2 regions of the Blautia sp. OF03-13 genome follow, and region 2 is predicted to be linked to the other one. Evidence: predicted binding sites of a transcription regulator. Region 2 holds the regulator's gene; the other holds the start of a gene.
What was found. The regulator NrdR, encoded in region 2, represses ribonucleotide reductase genes. The targets are predictions, from matches to a motif close to CACAANATNTTGTG.
Positions count from the first base shown of each region.

Region 1: a site for NrdR is predicted at 3,666-3,679, ahead of DXA55_RS04885 (ribonucleoside triphosphate reductase). Genes of this name have one in related genera too.

Region 1 is NZ_QTVR01000005.1:26,681-34,334, reverse strand. It holds gene glmM (phosphoglucosamine mutase) at 1-1,260, shown strand, start outside; gene DXA55_RS04895 (tetratricopeptide repeat protein) at 1,257-2,291, shown strand; gene hflX (GTPase HflX) at 2,310-3,545, shown strand; gene DXA55_RS04885 (ribonucleoside triphosphate reductase) at 3,793-6,201, shown strand; gene DXA55_RS04880 (O-acetylhomoserine aminocarboxypropyltransferase/cysteine synthase family protein) at 6,360-7,637, shown strand.
Region 2 is NZ_QTVR01000011.1:41,198-48,851, forward strand. It holds partial or broken gene DXA55_RS10120 (heavy metal translocating P-type ATPase) at 1-1,218, shown strand, start outside; gene DXA55_RS10125 (GNAT family N-acetyltransferase) at 1,412-2,578, shown strand; gene DXA55_RS10130 (acylphosphatase) at 2,606-2,911, shown strand; gene DXA55_RS10135 (YlmC/YmxH family sporulation protein) at 2,912-3,163, opposite strand; gene nrdR (transcriptional regulator NrdR) at 3,306-3,758, shown strand; gene DXA55_RS10145 (DUF3786 domain-containing protein) at 3,773-4,408, shown strand; gene DXA55_RS10150 (citrate/2-methylcitrate synthase) at 4,539-5,897, shown strand; gene DXA55_RS10155 (patatin-like phospholipase family protein) at 6,002-6,889, shown strand; partial or broken gene DXA55_RS10160 (YqeG family HAD IIIA-type phosphatase) at 6,964-7,487, shown strand; gene efp (elongation factor P) at 7,572-7,654, shown strand, end outside.

The DNA of each region.
Region 1 (7,654 bases), on a different contig from region 2:
CTCGGATGGTATTTCGGAAAAGACCACAAAGCACAGATCGTCATTGGAAAAGACACCAGACGCTCCAGCTACATGTTCGAATATTCGCTGGTAGCAGGACTGACCGCATCGGGAGCAGACGCTTATCTGCTGCACGTAACGACCACCCCGAGCGTTTCCTATGTTGTCCGTACCGAAAACTTTGACTGCGGAATTATGATCTCCGCCAGCCACAACCCGTTCTATGACAACGGAATTAAAGTCATCAACGGCCTGGGACAGAAACTGGAAGCCGACATCGAAGCGCAGATCGAAGCCTACATCGACGACGGAACACCGAAGATCCCGTTCGCAACGAGAGAAGACATCGGACGCACCGTGGATTTTGCAGCCGGAAGAAACCGCTACATTGGACACCTGATCTCGATTCCGACAAAATCCTTTAAAAACATGAGAGTCGGACTCGACTGCTCCAACGGAAGTGCCTCTTCCGTAGCCAAGAGCGTGTTTGATGCCATCGGCGCCAAGACATATGTGATCCACAACGAGCCGGACGGAACAAACATCAACTGCGGCTGTGGTTCCACCCACATCGAAGAGCTTCAGAAATATGTAAGAGAGAAACACCTCGATGTCGGATTTGCCTACGACGGAGACGCAGACCGCTGCATCGCTGTCGATGAGCTGGGAAATGTGGTAGACGGAGACCTGATCATGTATGTCTGCGGTAAATACTTAAAAGAAAAAGGCCAGTTAAACGGAGATACGATTGTGACCACGATCATGTCAAACCTCGGTCTTTACAAAGCGTGTGACCGCGCCGGTATCCGGTATGAGAAGACGGCAGTCGGCGACAAATACGTGTGCGAGAACATGATGGCAAACGGCTATTCTCTCGGCGGAGAGCAGTCCGGCCACATCATTTTCAGCAAGCACGCGACGACCGGTGACGGAATCCTGACCTCCCTGATGGTGATGGAAGTGCTGATAGATAAGAAACTCCCGCTCAGCACCCTGACAGCCGAGGTAGTGATTTACCCGCAGCTCTTAAAGAATGTCCGCGTGGCAAACAAAGCAGCTGCAAAGGCCAACCCGGCAGTACAGAAAGCAGTAGAAGACGTAGCAGAGGCCCTGGGCGATGACGGACGCATCCTCGTAAGAGAGAGCGGCACCGAGCCGGTGATCCGTGTCATGGTGGAAGCACCGGACGACGCAACGTGTGCAAAATACGTAGACCAGGTTGTTTCTGTGATGCATAAAGAAGGACTTGTGACAGAATGAAAAAAAGACTGGTAATCTTTTTTCTGGCGGCGGCAATGGTGCTTGGCGGCTGTGAAAATAAAAATTCAAAGCTTTATAAAAAGGGCATCGAGGCGCTCGAACAGAAGGACTACGTAACGTCGATTGCGATGCTGGAGGGAGCCGTAAAGGCAGGCGACCGACTGGCGGAGAGCTACCGGTCGCTCGGCATCGCTTATCTGAAAAGCCAGGAGTATGACAAGGCAAAAGAGGCTTTCAAGAGCAGTCTTTCGAGCATGAAGCACAAAGACGCGGAGTTTTCGCGCGATGTCATGTATTACGAGGCGGAAACCTGCGTACAGGCCGGAGATCTGGATGGAGCCATTGAGATCTGCACCAATATTCAGGAAGAAAAGGCCGATGCCGATGCGCTGTTCCTTAGGGGACGCGCGTACTTCCTGCAGAAGAATTACGAGCAGGCGAAGGTGGATTTTGATGCGGCAGTGGAGACGAAGGAGAGCTATCAGCTCTGCCTTGACATTTACGAGCTGTATCAGGAGAGCAGCATGAAGGCGGACGGAGACCGTTACCTCGAAGCGGCAGTGAAGATTGAGCCGAAAACGACCGAGGATTATTATAACATCGGCTGCGCATACTACTATCTGGAGGAGCAGGACGAGGCGGTCAAAGCGTTCTCGAAGGCAATGAAGGACGGCAGCAGCGCGGCGATGGAAATGCTCGGCGAGGTTTACCTTTCCAATGGTCAGAACGACGAGGCGAAAGCACTGTTTTCTTCGTATCTTTCGACAGATGGCTTTGCGGCGGCAGCAAACAACGGGCTGGCGCTCTGCGCACTTGCGGAAAACGACACGGACAGTGCACTCTCGTATATCGAGGAAGGACTCAAAACGGCAGAGGATTCCGACCGGGAAAATCTGCTGTTCAACCAGATTGTATCCTATGAAAAACGGGCGGATTTTGATACCGCGAAGTCGCTGATGGCGGATTTTCTGGCAGCATACCCGGAAAACACCGCGGCGCAGCGGGAAAATACGTTTCTCCAGAACCGATAACAGACGGAGGAAGTTGGATTGTTTGATTTAAGAGAAGAACAGGAGCGCGTGATTCTGGTCGGCGTACAGGAAAACGGCGGCGCAAACGCAGAAGAATCGCTCGACGAGCTGGCGGAACTGGCCAGCACCGCCGGTGCGAAGGTGGAGGGCCGCCTGGTGCAGGTGCGAGAGGCCATTCATCCGGGAACGTACATCGGAAAAGGAAAATTAGAGGAATTGAAAATTCTGGTGCGCGCCTGCGATGCGACGGGCATCATCTGCGACGATGAGCTCTCCTCGATCCAGTTAAAAGGGCTGGAGGAAGCACTGGAATGCAAGATCATGGACCGTACGCTTTTGATCCTGGATATCTTTGCGGCGCGCGCCGTGAGCAGCGAGGGTAAAATCCAGGTTGAGCTGGCCCAGTTAAAGTACCGTGCGTCCCGACTTTCCGGCCTTGGCACATCGCTTTCCCGTCTCGGCGGCGGAATCGGTACGAGAGGACCGGGAGAGAAAAAGCTGGAAACCGACCGGCGCCTGATCCGCACGCGTATTACGCAGTTAAAACGTGAGCTTGAGGAAGTACGCCAGCACAGAGAGCTCCTTCGTGAAGGCAGAAAACGTTCCAAAATCCCGGTAGCGGCGCTCGTAGGCTATACGTCAGCGGGAAAGAGCAGTCTTTTAAATGCACTGACAGGATCGGAAATTCTGGCAGATGCAATGCTGTTTTCCACGCTGGATACGACGACGCGGTCACTGACCCTTCCGGATGGACAGGAAATCCTGCTGACCGATACGGTTGGATTTATCAATAAGCTGCCACATCATCTGATCGATGCATTCCGCAGTACGCTGGAGGAAGCACGGTATGCCGACTATATTCTCCACGTTGTGGATACGTCAAATCCGCAGATGGAGCTGCAGATGCAGGTCGTGTACGATACGCTGCGGGAACTGAAAGTTGAGGACAAAAAGATCGTCACCCTGCTGAACAAGCAGGATAAGCTTCTCGCCCCGATGGTTGTAAAAGATTTCCGGGCAGACGCGAGCCTTGCGGTCTCTGCCAAAACAGGACAGGGACTCGAAGACCTCAAAAATTTACTCTCCTCGTGGATGATGGAGGGAAAAATCTATATCGAGCGCCTCTATCCGTACGATAAGGCGGGAACGATTTCACTGATCCGCGGATACGGAATTCTGCTCGAAGAAGAATATCTGCCGGAAGGCATCCGCGTAAAAGCCTATGTACCGAAGGATATCTATCCGAGGGTATAGAGGTATGGCAAGCGGGCTTAAAAACGGCAGTACATCCCTTTAAGCGCCGTACAGCGCCGAAAAATGGAAGGGACAGAACATAAGTAAAAGTACCATATCTAGTGATGTTAGAAAATTTCACACTAGATATGGTACTTTTTACTATTGACGGGAGAAACATGCTCTGCTATCATATGGTTCAGACACTGCAAAGAGTGGAACCTTAAAAAGGCCTTGCAGAAACGGTTGAATTAACAGGAGGGATTCCATGTTTCAGGTAGAAAAGAGAGACGGAACGATTGCAGAGTTCCAGATGAAAAAGATTACCGATGCGATTGGAAAAGCATTCGGCGCAAAAGATATGCAGTTCAGCGATGACATGCTTCAGATGCTGGCACTGCGCGTAACAGCGGACTTTCAGTCCAAGATCAAAGACGGAAAAATTTCAGTGGAGGCAATTCAGGACAGCGTGGAGAACGTGCTGATCCAGTGCGGCTACGCAGAAGTGGCAAAAGCTTACATTCTGTACCGCAAGCAGAGGGAAAAAATCCGCAACATGAAATCGACGATCGTAGACTACAAAGAGATCGTGGACAGCTACGTAAAAGTAGAGGACTGGCGTGTCAAAGAGAACTCGACTGTAACGTATTCTGTCGGCGGTCTGATCTTAAGCAATTCCGGCGCGATCACAGCCAACTACTGGTTATCAGAGATTTATGATGACGAGATCGCCGAGGCACACCGCAACGCGGATATTCACATCCACGACCTGTCGATGCTGACCGGCTACTGTGCAGGATGGTCGTTAAAACAGCTCATCAAAGAAGGACTTGGCGGCATCAACGGAAAGATTACTTCTTCTCCGGCAAGACATCTTTCGGTTCTGTGCAACCAGATGGTCAACTTCCTCGGCATTATGCAGAACGAGTGGGCAGGTGCGCAGGCATTTTCTTCATTTGATACGTATCTGGCGCCGTTCGTCAAAGTGGACAACTTAAGCTACGGCGAAGTGAAGAAGTGCATCGAGGCGTTTATCTACGGTGTCAACACACCGAGCCGCTGGGGAAGCCAGGCACCGTTCTCCAACATCACACTCGACTGGACCGTACCGGATGACCTCGCGGAGCTTCCGGCGATCGTCGGCGGTAAGGAGATGGACTTCAAGTACAAAGACTGTAAAAAAGAGATGGATATGGTCAACAAAGCGTTCATCGAGACGATGATCGAGGGAGATGCCAACGGAAGAGGCTTCCAGTACCCGATCCCGACCTACTCCATCACATCCGATTTTGACTGGTCCGATACGGAGAATAACCGTCTGCTGTTCGAAATGACTGCAAAATACGGTACCCCGTACTTCTCCAACTACATCAACAGCGATATGAAACCAAGCGACGTGCGCTCCATGTGCTGCCGTCTCCGCCTGGATCTGCGTGAGCTTCGAAAGAAAACAGGCGGATTCTTCGGTTCCGGCGAGAGCACCGGATCGGTCGGCGTTGTCACCATCAATATGCCGCGTATCGCATATCAGTCCAAAGATGAGAAAGAGTTCTACCGCCGTCTCGATCATATGATGGATATTGCCGCACGTTCGTTAAAGACGAAACGTGAGGTCATTACCCGCCTCCTGGACGAGGGACTGTATCCATATACGAAACGGTACCTTGGAACGTTTGAGAACCACTTCTCAACCATCGGTCTGATCGGTATGAACGAGGCCGGCTTAAATGCCGCATGGCTCGGAAAGGGTCTGGAGGATCCGAAGACACAGCAGTTTACGAAAGAAGTTCTGAACCATATGAGAGAGCGTCTTTCTGATTACCAGGAGGAGTATGGCGATCTGTACAACCTTGAGGCAACTCCGGCGGAGTCGACCGCATACCGTCTGGCAAAACATGACCGTGCAAAATGGCCGGATATCAAGACCGCAGGCCATGAGGGAGATACCCCGTACTATACCAACAGCTCCCATCTGCCGGTGGACTATACCGAGGATATTTTCTCTGCGCTTGATATTCAGGATGATCTGCAGACGCTGTACACCTCGGGAACTGTATTCCATGCGTTCCTTGGCGAAAAACTGCCGGACTGGAAAGCAGCAGCTTCCCTTGTGCGGAAGATTGCAGAGAACTACAAACTGCCGTACTACACGCTGTCCCCGACGTATTCTGTCTGTGCGAACGACGGATATCTCGCCGGCGAGCACTTTACATGTCCGATCTGTGGAAAAGAGGCAGAGGTTTACAGCCGCATCACGGGATATTATCGTCCGGTCAAGAACTGGAACGACGGAAAACGCCAGGAGTACAAGAACAGAACTGTATATGATATCATCCACTCCAAATCGCCGGAGCAGAAAATGAAATCGTACGGCGCAGCAGAGAAACTGGCAGAGCAGGCCGCTGGAAAAGAAGAGCCGAAAGCCGCTGCAGCAGATAAAATCGAGGAAGACGGCATGTACCTGTTCACGACAAGCACCTGCCCGAACTGCAAAATGGCAAAAGAAATGCTCGCCGAGGAGCAGTATGAGGTGATCGACGCAGAGCGTCACCCGGATCTTGCCGCACAGTACGGCATCATGCAGGCACCGACTCTTCTCGTTGTGGAGGACGGCCAGGCGCAGAAGATTGTGAATGCTTCCAATATCCAGAAATATGTGGATGAATATCTCTCCTAAATCTGTGCGCATATAGTTGCAGGAAAGAACAAACAGAGTTATAATAGGAAAAAGTGATACCCTCGCCCGGGCATCCCGGGTGGGGGTATTATTATGGCGCTGAGCACAGCAGAAATCGGCCCGGTGGACCGGTTTCACTTACAGAAGGGAGAAAAATTATGGGATACAGCCAGGACACAATTTGTGTACAGGGAGGATGGCAGCCGAAAAACGGTGAGCCGCGTGTACTTCCGATTTACCAGAGCACAACATTCAAATATGCAACCAGCGAGGAAATGGGAAAACTGTTCGATCTGGAGGAAGAGGGATATTTCTATTCCCGTCTGCAGAACCCGACGAACGACGTCGTAGCACAGAAAATCTGCGATCTGGAGGGCGGCGTGGCAGCCATGCTCACATCTTCCGGCCAGGCGGCAACGATGCTTGCCGTTACCAACATCTGTGAGGCAGGCGACCACGTTGTCTGCGCGGCAAAGGTTTACGGAGGAACCTCCAACCTGCTCGCCGTTACCTTAAAACGATTCGGCATCGAGACTACCCTCGTGGACCAGGATGCGCCGGCAGATGAGCTGGAAAAAGCATTCAAGCCGAACACCAAAGCTGTCTTTGCCGAGACGATTTCCAACCCGGCAGGTGTTGTACTTGACATTGACAAGTTTGTTAAACTTGCACATGAGCACGGCGTTCCGATGATCTGCGACAACACCTTTGCAACCCCGATCAACTGCCGTCCGTTCGAGTTCGGTGTAGATATTGTCACCCATTCCACCACAAAATACATGGACGGCCATGCAATGGCGCTCGGCGGAGCGATTGTCGATTCCGGAAACTTCGACTGGGATGCGCATGCAGACAAATTCCCGGGCCTTACTACACCGGACGAATCGTACCACGGCGTGATTTATACGCAGAAATTCGGTAAAAAAGCGTATATCACAAAAGCAACCGCACAGCTGATGCGTGATATGGGAGCGTGCCAGTCCCCGCAGAATGCATTCCTGACGAATGTCGGTCTGGAGACCCTGCACCTGCGCGTGGAGCGTCACTGCAGAAATGCCGAGAAAGTGGCAGAGTTCCTGAAAAACCACCCGAAGGTAGCATGGGTTGAGTACGCAGGCCTTGCAGACAGCAAATACCATGCGCTGGCAGAAAAATACATGCCGAACGGAACCTGCGGCGTTCTCTGCTTCGGACCAAAGGGCGGAAGAGACGGCGCGATGCGCTTCACGAACGGCCTGAAAATGGTAGCAATTGTGACACACGTTGCCGATGCAAGAAGCTGCGTTCTGCACCCGGCAAGCCATACCCATCGCCAGCTGAACGATCAGCAGCTCATCGAAGCCGGTGTTCTGCCGGATCTGATCCGTCTGTCGGTCGGCATCGAGGATGTGAACGATATCATTGCAGACCTTGATCAGGCGCTTGCGAACGTATAAAGATACAAAAAACAGGA
Region 2 (7,654 bases):
CGATAAGACTGGAACCATCACAAGCGGAGAGCCGCAGGTAACCGATCTTGTCCCGGCGGACGGTGTAAGTGAGGAGGAGCTTTTAAAAGGTGCCTTTGCACTGGAGCACAAAAGTGAGCATCCGCTGGCCCGTGCGATTCTTGCACTTGCAGAGGAAAAAGGCCTGGCCCGCGAAGAAGTCAGTGATTTCTCTGCGCTTCCTGGAAACGGCCTTGTGGCAAAACGGAACGGAAAAGAGCTCTGCGGAGGCAACCGCGCACTGATTACGAAAAAAGCGGTTCTCTCGAAACAGATGGAAGAGCAGGCAGCAAAACTTTCCGAAGAAGGAAAGACACCGCTGTTCTTCAGTGAAGACGGAAAGATGCTCGGTATGATCGCGGTTGCGGATGTCATCAAAGAGGACAGCCCGCGTGCGGTGAAAGAGCTGCAGAATATGGGAATCCGTGTCGTGATGCTGACCGGAGACAATGAGCGCACCGCGCGTGCCATCGGCGCACAGGCAGGTGTGGACGAAGTCATCGCAGGCGTTCTGCCGGATGGAAAAGAAGCGGTCATCAGCCGCCTGAAAGAAAAAGGAAAAGTAGCGATGGTAGGAGACGGCATCAACGATGCACCGGCTCTGACCAGTGCGGATATCGGTATTGCCATCGGAGCAGGAACCGATATCGCGATCGATGCGGCAGACGTTGTCCTGATGAAGAGCCGCCTCTCCGATGTACCGGCAGCGATCCGCTTAAGCCGTGCGACCCTCAGGAACATTCACGAGAATTTGTTCTGGGCCTCATTTACAATATCATCGGTATTCCGCTGGCTGCGGGCGTATGGATCCCGCTGTTCGGCTGGAAGCTGAACCCGATGTTCGGTGCGGCGGCGATGAGCCTTTCGAGCTTCTGCGTTGTGACAAACGCCCTGCGTCTGAATCTGTTTCGGATGCATGACGCGTCAAAAGATAAAAGAATCAAAAACGAAATTCAAAAGGAGGATCTGAACATGACAACAGAACAGGGAATGGTAAAAACCATGACAATCGAGGGCATGATGTGCGGCCACTGCGAGGCAAGAGTGAAGAAAACACTTGAGGCAATCGAGGGTGTTGCATCCGCAGAAGTAAGCCATGAAAAAGGAACAGCCGTTGTAACACTGACAGCTCCGGTATCAGACAATGTGCTGAAAACAGCCGTAGAGGCACAGGATTACACCGTAAAAGGAATCCAGTAAAACAGGAAACATTGAGAAAAGGGAAACGCGCCTGGAATGAAAATTTCCGGGCGCGTTTCCTTTTTTTACCAGATATAGCAAAAATATTGCAATTTGTTCGGAATTTTCGTGACAAAAGGACAAAAATCCGTTAGGATAGAGAAAAAGAAGAGCAAAAACAAAAGGGTTTTTAGGATCAGGAGGTTTTTACATTATGACAGAGTACAGACTTGCAAAGCCGGAAGAGTGGGAGGACTGCATCGAACTTGCAAACTACGTGTTCAGCATGGCACACCGTCCGCACGACTTTGAGCAGTTAATCCCAAGGGTTTATCAGGCAGGACCGGAAATGGCACGGATCCACCGCGTCGCTGTTGCGGAAAACGGCAGACTCCGGGCCGAGATTGCGGTGCTTCCGCAGCAAATGGCAGCAGGGGGTAAGCTGCTCCGCGCAGGATATGTAGGAAGCGTTTCCGTGCATCCAAAGGCAAGGGGCGAAGGCCACATGAAGCGTCTTCTTGGCGACTGGATTACGGATCTGGAAGGAACGTGTGATCTTCTGGCACTGGACGGTCAGAGACAGCGGTATGCCTACTTTGGCTTTACGCCGGGAAGTGAAAAATACACGTTTTACCTGGATGTGGCAAATGTGCGCCATACCTGGAAAAACGGGGAACTCTCCGCTTACACCTTTGCGCCGCTGTTTCCGGAAAACGGCGAAGCGGACGAAGAGGCGGCAGCCTTTGCAAAGAAGCTGAATGAGGAAAAACCGCTTTACGTGGTAAGAGAGGATGTGAAAGCCTGCCTGAAAACGTTCGGCGAGCAGGCAATTGCAATCTGGAAAAACGGTGAGCGGATCGGATATCTGGCACTTTGCGGCGGAAACCAGGTTGTGGAAGCAGAAGTGCTGGAGGAACAGGATTTCGTTCCTGCACTTGCCGCTTATTTAAAAGAAAATGCGCTTGACTCTCTTTTCATTTCCATTCCGGTGTATGAGACCGGAAAAGCAGCAGCGTTATCGGAAGTCTGCGAAAGCTTCACAAAAGAGCGCTGCGGTTCCGCGATGTACCGTATTTTCCAATTTGCAGACGTCATCGAGGCAATGCTGACCATGAAAGCAGAGACGATGGGCATCAGTGATGGAACGTGGTTCGCCGTACTGGAGGGACAGCCGCTGACCGTGACGGTAAAAGATGGAACTGTGACCGTGACACGGGAAGCCCATCCGGGGGCAGATGTACTCAACCGGGAGCAGGCGCAGGAACTGCTTCTTTCACCGCTGGCAAGTAAGGGAAGCAAGGTTCCATCTGAAATCTGGAAGAACATTCCATCCGACTGGTTCCCGCTTCCGCTGTACTGTGCGACGGCAGACGAATTTTAGGCAATGACTGTTGGGAGGCAGAGAAATATGAACGAGACAGAGAAACGAGACAGAAGAGACGAAAAAGAAGAAATCCGGTACCATGTGATTTTCTACGGCCAGGTGCAGGGCGTGGGGTTCCGTTACCGGGCGTATTATGCTGCCTACCAGCTCGGACTGACCGGCTGGGTGAGAAACTGCTGGGATGAGACGGTGGAGATGGAGGTGCAGGGTGATGAGGAGACGATCACGGAGATGATCAAAAGGATCCGCACCTCCAGCTACATCGAAATCACGGATGCAAAATGGACGAAGATTCCGCTGGAATCGGAATTCGGTTTTCATATCCGTTGATCAGGGCTGCTTTTTCTCTTTTTCCGGAATTTCGACAAGAATGATATCGTTGCCGATCTGGCAGATGCGGTCCCATGGGATCACAAAATCCTCGCCGTGGCAGAAAAAGCCGCAGAATTTCACAGGACCCGGAAGAACGAGTCCGGTAAGATGTCCCGTTTTTGGATTGAATTCCACATCAATCGGACAGCCGAGCGTTTTGCAGGTACAGATATTGATAACTTCTTTCTGGCGGAGATCTACAACGCGCATGCGGTGCTCCTTTTTACAGATTCCTATGGAAAAACATATGCGAAAATGTTGCTGCAGTTGACTTGAATTTCACGGAAAAATGCGTATACTGTAAAAGTAGAAAACTTTCCGAAATACTTATTTAGAAACGAGGACGAAAGATATGAGATGTCCATTTTGTAATCAGGATAATACCCGGGTTGTGGATTCACGCCCGATTGAAGACAGCAATGCGATCCGCCGCCGCCGGATGTGCGATGTCTGCGGCAGACGCTTTACGACATACGAAAAAGTGGAGACGATCCCTTTGATCGTCATCAAAAAAGATATGAACCGCGAGCAGTATGACCGCTCGAAAATCGAGACCGGCATCCTGCGCGCCTGCCACAAACGGCCGGTGTCCGCCGAGAAGATCAACGAGATGGTCAACAAGGTGGAGACGGAGCTTTTCAACGGCGAGGAACGCGAGATTCCAAGCTCTGTGATCGGAGAGAAGGTCATGCATTACTTAAAAGACCTGGATCAGGTGGCGTACGTCCGTTTTGCGTCGATTTACCGCGAGTTCAAGGATGTCAACACGTTCATGGACGAGCTGAAAAAGATGCTCGACAAATAGCGGGAGGCAAAAAAATGGAAGTGTCGAACTATATTAAAATGCGCGATCAGATGCAGGAGCGCTTTCTGACGTACGATCAGAAGGAGATCGAAGGGAAGTATGGCTTTGCCTTTGATGACGATTATTTCTATGTGCCGTACCTTTTTGAGGAGTGGAGAGTGAACCGCCATACCGGCGTTGTAGAGGGCTCAAAAGACCATTTTCTTCATGTGCACCAGGGCAGTTTCAATGAGACACTGACGATTTTCGACCTGCTCTGCTGCGGAAAGAAGGAGATTGTGCTCGCCGGCACGTATGCGCGCACCAATTCCTTAAAGGGAACGATCAAAGGCCGCACGATTGCGTCCGGCGTTCACGACAGCCGCGCCGCACGGTATGACGGGCATGTGGAACAGCTGAAAAAAGCATGCGTTTCCCTTAGCGGAAAACCATATTCCCCGGGAGACGCTGCTTTTGTTTTTCATGTCTTTCCGTTTCTGCCGCTCGTCTTCCAGTTCTGGGAGTCCGATGAGGAATTCCCGCCGGTGCTGAAGTTTATGTGGGATGAAAACGTCCTCGATTATCTGCGGTTTGAGACGCTGTATTACGTGATGGGAGACTTCCTGGACGCACTGGATCAAGCCTTCGATGCATGTAAAACAGAAGCCTGATACCTTTTGTGAGACAAAATCTTACGAAAATTTTCCGAATGTTTATAAAAATTTCAGTATACGAATCCCCTGGTTTAATGCTATAATGAGTGAAAGTAAGTAAAAAGAGAGAAGAGAAAGGGGAATGCATATGGCTTTTAGCATGAAAGTAACACCGGAAATAGAGGAACTGACAAACATCTGTCTGGATAACTCCAAAATGGATGTTTCGCTGTATGGGCAATACGATGTAAAACGCGGACTGCGCGATATCAACGGCGTTGGCGTCCTTGCGGGACTGACACAGATTTCAAACGTTGTGTCTTCGGATATCATTGACGGCGTCAAAACGCCGTGTGACGGACGTCTGTACTACCGCGGCATCAACGTGGAAAAACTGACCCAGGGCTTTTTAAGTGAAAACCGTATGGGATTCGAAGAAGTTGCGTATCTGCTCTTATTTGGAAATCTGCCGAATGAAGAGCAGCTCAATCATTTTAAGACAATCTTAAAACAGCAGCAGTCCCTGCCGAAGAACTTTGTGCGTGACGTTGTTATGAAAGCGCCGACCAAGGACATGATGAACACTCTGTCCCGAAGCGTTCTGACCCTGTACGCGTACGACAACCACGCAGATGATACCTCCCTTCCGAATGTGCTTCGCCAGTGCATTAACCTGATTTCTGTTTTCCCGATGCTGTCCGTCTATGGCTATCAGGCGTACAACCATTATATCAAGGGAAAAAGTTTATATATCCACAACCCGTCGAAGAAGCTTTCGACTGCAGAAAATATTCTTCTGATGCTCCGACCGGATCAGAAGTACACTCCGCTGGAGGCGAAGATCCTCGATCTTGCCCTCGTTCTCCACATGGAGCACGGCGGCGGTAACAACTCGACCTTTACAACACATGTTGTTTCTTCTTCCGGAACCGATACGTACTCCGCAATTGCAGCGGCGCTCGGCTCCTTAAAGGGACCGAAGCACGGCGGTGCAAACATCAAGGTTGTGCGGATGTTCGACGATATGAAGTCACACGTCAAAGACTGGACGGATGAGGAAGAAGTATCGAATTACTTAAGAAAGCTGCTGCACAAAGAGGCGTTCGACCAGAAAGGTCTGATTTACGGTATGGGCCATGCGGTTTACTCCATTTCCGACCCGCGTGCGCGCATCTTTAAGAGCTTCGTTGAGCAGCTGGCAAAAGAAAAACACAGAGAGAAAGATTACCGGCTGTACGCTATGGTCGAGGAACTGGCTCCGAAGATCATCGGCGAGGAGCGCCATATTTACAAAGGTGTATCCGCAAACGTCGACTTCTACAGCGGCTTCGTTTACAGCATGCTGGATCTTCCGCTGGAGCTCTACACCCCGATGTTCGCCTGCGCGCGTATCGTCGGCTGGAGTGCACACCGGATGGAGGAACTGATCAACACCGACAAGATCATCCGCCCGGCGTACAAGAGTGTCAAAGATGAAGTGGACTATGTTCCGCTGGAAAACAGATAAAACAGGCAGAAGGGCCGGAGCGTGTCGGGATTTTCCGATCTGCTCCGGCATTGCTCTGTGCAGGAAGTAATGTGTCATTGTGAAAAATAGGAGAGTGCAGGAGAATGAATGAGACAAAAAATTACAGCATAACAAAATCCGGAGCAGTCATACTGGAAGGAGGGGCCAATCGCGGCGTCTTTACAGCAGGAGCGCTGGACTTTCTGATGGAGCAGGAGTATTATATCCCTCATGTGATTGGCGTTTCCGCCGGAGCCTGCAATGCGCTGGACTATGTATCGCGCCAGATTGGCAGAACGAGGGACTGTATGATTGTCACGGATGAGAAAAACCGCTACGTCAATAAGAATATCAAGACAATCGTTGAGAAAAAAGCACTGCTCGACATGGATATGGTGTTCGAACGGTATCCGTATGAGATTTTTCCATTTGATTTTGATACGTATTTTGCATCGCCGCAGACGTGTGAGCTGGTTGTGACAAACTGTGAGACGGGACGCGCGGAATATCTGGATGACCGCGAAAATAAAGAACGTCTGCTTGCAATTGGCCGTGCATCATCGAGCATGCCGATCGCCTGCCCGATGGTGGAGATCGACGGAAACGAGTACGTCGACGGCGGTGTTGCCGATTCGATCCCGATTATCCGTTCCTTAAAGACGGGACACCGAAAAAATGTCATTATTCTGACACGGAATTTCGGTTACCGAAAAAAAGAGGGAACGAGAGGCTGGGAGCTGTATGTGGCGGCATTCCGCAAATACCCGAATCTCGTGCGTGCGCTTGTAAACCGCGCGAAACATTATAACCAGGTGCTCGAATGCATCGAAAAATGGGAAGAAGAAGGCTCCGTCTTTGTGATCCGCCCGGAGATACCGGCGGTATCGCGTCTCGAAAAGGACGAGGAGAAGCTGCGGGAATTTTACCAGCACGGCTATGACCAGATGAAAGCAAATTTTGAGGCTCTGCAGGAGTTTCTGAAAGAAGAATAAAGTTACTGTATAAACGAAAAGAGGATTGGAGAAAGAAGATGAGTGGAAAAAACCAGAAGAACCGGGGAACTATACTGATGCGGATGTTTTACCCGGACCGGAGAGAAAAAAGTGCCTATACGATCGATTACGCGGATCTGTACCGGAAAGGATACCGGGGCGTGATTTTTGATATCGATAATACGCTTGTTCCGCACGGTGCGCCGGCAACGAAGGAGGCGGCTGCGTTCTTTGCGTCTCTTCGGGAGACTGGTTTTTCCACCTGTCTGCTTTCCAACAATCAGAAACCGCGTGTGGCTCCGTTTGCCGATGCGGTCGGTTCTATCTATATCGAAAATGCGCACAAGCCTTCGGTGAAAAACTACCAGGAGCATGCCGGAGAATGGGGATCAAAGAGGAGCAGGCGGTCTTTGTCGGGGATCAGCTTTTCACCGATGTGTACGGTGCAAAACGGACCGGACTTTACAATATTCTGACCGAGCCGATCAATCCGAAAGAGGAAATTCAGATCGTTCTGAAACGGTATCTGGAGCACATTGTACTGTTCTTTTATGAGCGTGATCTGGCCCGCGGCAGGATTACGAAAAAAAACAGTTGAAAAATCGGGAAAAATATTATATTATAAGATAAGCCTATGGTGCGCATTTGGCGCATCGTACTATGTTAAGGAGGAAAAATCAGAATGATTTCAGCAGGAGATTTTAGAAACGGCGTTACCCTCGAGATCGATGGTCAGGTCGTTCAGATTCTTGAATTTCAGCATGT